Regions from separate parts of the Tepidibacter aestuarii genome, predicted to be linked through region 2. Evidence: a T-box and tRNA genes for the amino acid it is inferred to sense, from the RefSeq annotation. Region 2 holds a T-box; the other regions hold tRNA genes.

Region 1 (2,209 bases), 100 kb from region 2:
CCATTCATATAAACTTTATAAGGAGATTTCTTTGTCTCAAAATCAGCGAAAAACATAGTAAATATTACAGTTTCAACAAAAGGAAATGCAAATGAATAAAATGTTCCTTTTAGAATGGGTTTTACTCCATTATATAAAACAGGACGGATATTATCGATATTCATATTAGGGATTGATAATACTATAATTGCAAATATAGAAACTATAATAACAGGTGTAAAAAATTCAACCCATCTCCCTAATGCTTCAATTCCTTCTTTTACTCCCCAAATTCCAAGAATTATAATACCTAGTATCGGAATAATTCTAGGAGTTTCACGCATAGAAACTATAGTAATAAAATAACCAAAATCACTTGCTATTAGGGCTCCTATATGAAATGCAAACCAAATATATAATATGCTTACTACCTTACCAATAAACTTCCCAAAGCAAATATCAAGTATGTCAAACAAATCGCTTTGTGGGAAAATATAGTGTAAGCGGGCATATATAATAATTACCGGAAATGCCATAAATATAGATAAAATATTAGCTATCCATACATCCTGCTTAGCATCTAATCCCATTACTATTATTGTTGATGTTCCTATTATAGATAGAATTATAAAATATATCCCTTGTTTATCAGAGATAACTTCTTTATTCATTATATAGTTCTCCAATCTCATAGCTGATTAGTGTTCAGTTTATTTTTCAAAATAATCCAATTCAGTTCAATTATAGTTTAACCTAATAATCATATTTAATAATCTCTCTTCAAAATAAAAAATTCGCTTTATGCTACCGCATAGCTCATGTCGCCAACGGGTCCTACGGGCTCTGTTGCTTAAAATAGTTGCTAGTTTAATTCTTTCAACAGCATTATCTGCAGAAATAAAATCTTATAATTTTCTATAAAATAAAAAAAGACCCTCAGGTCTTTATATAATTGGTGCGGATGACGGGACTTGAACCCATACGAGCGTAGCTCACTACCCCCTCAAGATAGCGTGTCTGCCGATTCCACCACATCCGCATATTTAATCTTTAATAATATTTTAATTGTTATATATACATAAGTCAATATATTTTTAAAAGCCGTTAAAAGTTAATTACTCTTAACGGCTTTTTATATCTAATGGAATCATATAATTTTTAAAGCAAATCTTTTATTCGCTTATATATATTTTTTCAAAGCCATTATATATATTGAATTCACTTGAATCTAATTTTCCTTTAATTTTATTATTTAAAACTAAGTTCTTATCCTTAATCAAAAGACTTATAAACGGAATGTTATTACTAACATATTTCTCTAGTTCATTATAATTTTGTATCTTTTCAGATTCACTATTAGAGCTTATAAGCTTTTGAATCAATATATTTACATTATCATCATTGTAGTTTGTAAAACTATTATAGAAATTAAACATAGGGTCTGGGACAATAGGAAGTGTCCATCCTAAAAGAGCTAGATCATAATCCTTGTTATTAATAGCATTTGTAAGTTCTTCTTCAGAAAGCTCTACTATTTTTATATCAATCCCTACATCTGCAAGATAATTTTTTATTAAATAAGCTTCTTTTAGTCTTTCAAAATTTTGTTTATTTACAACAGCTTTAAACTGGACTCCCTCTAAATTTATATTACTCAGATGTTTTTTTGCCTTATCTATATCGAATTTTATAACTTCTAATTCTTTATTATAGTATTTTGATTTTTTATTCAATGGAAATTCCACTATATCTCCATTATCCAAATAAACATCCTTTAGTATTTTTTCTCTATCTATACTATGCAATAAAGCTTTTCTAAAGTTTATATCTTGTATATACTGATTATCAAAATTTAAAGCTATGAATTCGTACTCATTTCCTGTATATTCTCTAATATCAAATCTTTTAACAGGAAACTGTCCGCTTATTATCTTATCTATTTTACAAATATCTGTTTCAAGAGATATAAGCATACTCTCTTGTGCTTCTTTATCCGGTACTATAACTAGCCTTACCTTATCTATATAAGGTTTTTTGTCGTAGTACTCTTCATTTTTTACTAAATCTATATACTTTCTTTTTTCGTATTTATCTATTTTATACATTCCAGATCCTATCAAATTATTCGAATAAAGATTCATGCCATCTATACTCAAACCAGAAAGTCTATGCTTTGGAAGTATTGGAAATATAAAATTTTCTAAAGAAAAAGAATATGCACTGTTAAATA
Region 2 (2,209 bases):
GTTCTTTCTATCTCACTCATATGTTGAATTTTAGTTTTAAACTCTTTAACAGCTGCCTCATATTCTGTTCCTTTTACAAGTTCCTCAACATATTCATGTTCTGGAGCTAGTACCATATAAGTAACACCATACATAGTATCTGGTCTTGTTGTAAATATTTTTAACTTTTTGTCATATCCCTTTATTTCAAAATCAGCCTCTGCTCCAGTACTCTTTCCTATCCAGTTTTTTTGCATTATCTTAACTTTCTCAGGCCATCCATCTAGCTTGTCTATATCTTGTAAAAGAACCTCTGCATAATCAGTTATCTTTAAATACCATTGTTCTAAGTCCTTCTTAATTACAGCAGAATCACATCTTTCACATTCGCCTCCGACTACTTGCTCATTAGCTAAAACCGTTTCACAAGATGGACACCAATTAACGAATGATTTTTTCTTATATGCTAGTCCTTTTTCATAGAACTTTAAAAATAAATCTTGAGTCCATTTATAGTAATCAGGAAGACAAGTAGCCACTTCTCTATCCCAATCATAGCTAAGACCTAAAAGTTTTAATTGTTCTTTCATCTCTTGTATATTTTCTCTTGTCCATTTATCCGGATGAATTCCATGCTTTATAGCTGCATTTTCTGCTGGTAATCCAAATGAATCCCATCCCATAGGATGAAGTACATTATATCCTTTCATTTTCATAAATCTAGCAACAACATCTCCTATTGAGTAGTTTCTAACATGTCCCATATGAATTTTTCCCGATGGATATGGGAACATCTCTAAAACATAATATTTAGGCTTATCATTTTCAACAGTTTCAAAAGTTTTTTCATCTTCCCATTTTTTTTGCCAATATGGTTCTATTTGTTTAAAATCATACATATTTAATCCTCCTAAATTTATATTATAATTTTGCTTTTTCATATATTTTTGTATATAAAAAACCCCTCTATCCCTATACATTTAGGGACGAGGAGTATATCTCGCGGTACCACCCTAATTGGCTAAAAAGCCCTCTTAGTGTAGCTTATAAGGGAGCCACCCCTAATAGCATTAACTAGCAAGTTCAAAGGTCCGCTCTACTAGTTTCCAGCAACCACTAGCTCTCTTAAAGAACAAATTCCTTTTACTACTCTAGACTATTATCTACATATAATACAACTTTTAAACTAAATTGTCAATATCTACGTTTGGTGCATCTTTCCATAATCTTTCTAAACTATATACATCCCTCTCATCATCATGGAATATATGTACTACTACATCTCCATAATCAAGAAGTATCCATCTTGATGTATCTTGTCCTTCCTTTGATATAACACATACGTCATTCTTCTTAAGCTCATCTTCTACATTATGAGCTATAGCCTTTACTTGTCTTTCTGATGATGCACTAGTTATTATAAAATAATCAGCAACAGAAGATATTTTACCAACATTTAGAATAATCGTATCTTCTCCTAATTTATCATCTATAGCATCGTATGCTACTTTTACCATTTTTTCAATATTTTCTATCATTTAATTTCCTCCTCGAATGTCTTTACCTATTAACACTATTATATCCATATCTTTATCTTCAAGCTTAGATTTGTCTTTTTTCAACTGGCCTTTTCCTATAATCTTTTTTATTTTTTCAGCTTCTTCTTTTTTAGTATCATAATATATTATAGTCTTAGGATTATTAAAATCATCAGCATTGCCCACTGTATCTGGTTTTAATCCTTGACGTGCAAGCTTATTAGAAACGTCTGTTGCAACTCCAGATAAACCTGAACCATTAAGCACGGCAATATCTAAATCTGTATTATTTTGATTATTATTAGCATAATAGAGCTCATTTACTAATTTATTTATTTTATTATTATCAGGATTGTAATAAGATATTCCGTTTATATACATAGCAGTTCCTGGAACAACTTCTTTTCTTATATTATTTATATCTATATTTTTAGCTTCCATACCAAGTGATGCCATTTCAGATACACTCATATCAGTATCTACATACATATTAAAAGTATCTATATAATCTTTTATTCTAAATATAGATGATGCACTTAGAACCTTTTTAGCTAGAGCGTCCATAAATTTCTGTTGTGACTCTATTCTACCAAGATCTTGATTAGCATATCCCTTTCTAAATCTCAAAAACTGCATAGCCTTATCTCCATTTAAGACCTGAGTTCCTTTTGAAAGGTTTATGTGAAGAGGTG
Region 3 (2,209 bases), 110 kb from region 2:
AGAGGAGATAATATAAGCACTGTAGTAAAAGAAAAAAATCCATCGAGAAGAAATGATTGGATATATCAAAGGTTATTAATATTAGATGATAAGATGAGATTTTTGGGGAGTGGAATGGGTTTTAATAGGATAAAAAATTCTTTTGAAAGAAAAGGTAGCGTTAAATTTATAAATATAACTAAAAGAAATTTATTTAGAGCTATTCTTCCAGGGGTAAAGTAAACCTAAATGGGTATAATCATATCAAAGGAGTTGGTAATATGATAAAAAAAGCTACTTTTGGTATGGGGTGATTCTGGGGACCTGATGCCCAGTTTGGGTTAGTTAATGGAGTTATAAGAACTAGGGTTGGATATAGTGGAGGAAAAAGTGAAAATCCAACTTATAATAATATGATGGATCATACTGAGGTTACTCAAATAGATTATGATGACGAGATTATAACTTATGATGAACTTTTGGATATATTTTGGAAAAATAACATATGCAAGGTGAAATCTTTAAAAGTACAGTATAGATCATTGATACTATATCATGATGAAGAGCAAAGGATAAAGGCTTTGAAGAGTAAAGACGAAAAAGAAAAAAATGAAAATAGTTATGTATACACTGATATAGAGGCTATGAATAAGTTTTATATTGCCGAGAACTATCATCAAAAATACTATCTTCAAAGTGTAAGAGCGATAGCTGATGAAATCAAAAAGTCGTTTGAAAGCTTTAATGCATTCGTAGATTCTAAATTTGCAGCCAGATTAAATGGATATATAAAAGGATATGGTGATATTGATATGTTAAGAAATGACTTAAAAACAGACCTATTATCAGATAAATCAAAGAAGAGACTTATTTCGATAGTAGATGGATATGGTAAATAATAAAAATAAAAAAAGATAGGTATATACCTATCTTTTTTAACTGGTGCCCGAGGCGAGATTCGAACTCGCAAAACCACGATTTTGAGTCGCGTACGTATGCCAATTCCATCACTCGGGCAAAAAATCTTACAAACAAATATTAACATATATTAAAAAAAAATTCAATATATTTTTTAAATCAACGTTATCTACAAGTTAAAATTTATATAATTTCCTTGTGATTAAAATATATAATAATGATATAATAAGGTGAAACTTAATTCAGGTGGAGTTTAACTTCGTCTGAATTATTTATGTTATTTTGAATATGGAGTGTGATAAATTTGAATAAAAGACTTGTTATAATAGATGGAAACTCTTTGATGAATAGAGCATTTTATGCTCTACCAGATCTTATGAATAAAGAAGGATTACATACTAATGCAATATATGGATTTACTACTATGTTGTTTAAGATAATAGACGAATATGAACCAACTCATATGAGTGTTGCATTTGACCTTAAAGCACCTACGTTTAGACATAAGCAGTATGAAAATTATAAGGCTGGAAGAAAAAAGATGCCTGATGAATTAAGAGTTCAGGTTGAGCCGTTAAAAGAACTTTTAGATGCATTTAAGATACATAGGCTTGAAATGGAAGGCTTTGAAGCTGATGATATAATTGGAACAGTATCTAAAATTGCTGAAGAAGATGGTTTTGAGGTGATTGTAGTTACTGGAGATAAGGATGCTATACAACTTGCATCTAATAAGACTAAGATACTTATAACTAAAAAAGGGATAACAGAACTTGAAATCTATGACTATGATGAAGTTCTAAAAAGATATGAGCTAACTCCAAATCAGTTTATAGACCTTAAAGGACTTATGGGAGATAAGTCTGATAATATACCAGGAGTACCTGGAATAGGAGAAAAAACTGGTATTAAGCTTTTAAAAGAGTTTGAAACTATTGAAAATTTAGTTCAAAATACAGACAAGCTAAAGGGAAGCGTAAAAAAGAAAATGGAGGAAAATATAGACACAGCCCTTATGAGTAAACGCCTTGCTACAATAGTAAGAGATATGCCTATTGATATGAATGTGGATGAATTAAAGCTTGAAAATTATGATGAACAAAAGATAATAAAGCTTTTTAACTTATACGGATTTAACAGTTTAATTAAAAAAATAAGTATGGACAAAGAGGTTCAGGATGATACCAATATAGAGTCTATATTAGTAAGTGACGAAAATATAGATACTATTATAGATGAAATAAATGATAAAAAACACATGTTTTTGAAATCGGTTACAAAACAAGGAAATATACTAGATAAAAACATTATA

What was found. The T-box of region 2 lies ahead of leuS (leucine--tRNA ligase). A T-box ahead of a tRNA ligase gene usually reads a tRNA of that ligase, here a tRNA-Leu.
Region 1: it has a tRNA-Leu gene. The T-box ahead of leuS (leucine--tRNA ligase) is inferred to sense a tRNA for this amino acid. The anticodon was not compared.
Region 3: it has a tRNA-Leu gene. The T-box ahead of leuS (leucine--tRNA ligase) is inferred to sense a tRNA for this amino acid. The anticodon was not compared.

The regions. Positions count from the first base shown of each region.
Region 1 covers NZ_OW235315.1:2,397,774-2,399,982, forward strand. The annotation lists gene M2214_RS11900 (GerAB/ArcD/ProY family transporter) at 1-650, opposite strand, end outside; tRNA gene M2214_RS11905 (tRNA-Leu) at 933-1,018, opposite strand; gene M2214_RS11910 (ABC transporter substrate-binding protein) at 1,152-2,209, opposite strand, start outside.
Region 2 covers NZ_OW235315.1:2,293,269-2,295,477, forward strand. The annotation lists gene leuS (leucine--tRNA ligase) at 1-878, opposite strand, end outside; T-box leader at 959-1,148, opposite strand; gene rsfS (ribosome silencing factor) at 1,161-1,517, opposite strand; gene M2214_RS11360 (LCP family protein) at 1,518-2,209, opposite strand, start outside.
Region 3 covers NZ_OW235315.1:2,403,256-2,405,464, reverse strand. The annotation lists gene M2214_RS11940 (AlbA family DNA-binding domain-containing protein) at 1-222, shown strand, start outside; partial or broken gene M2214_RS11935 (peptide-methionine (S)-S-oxide reductase MsrA) at 306-878, shown strand; tRNA gene M2214_RS11930 (tRNA-Leu) at 920-996, opposite strand; gene polA (DNA polymerase I) at 1,202-2,209, shown strand, end outside.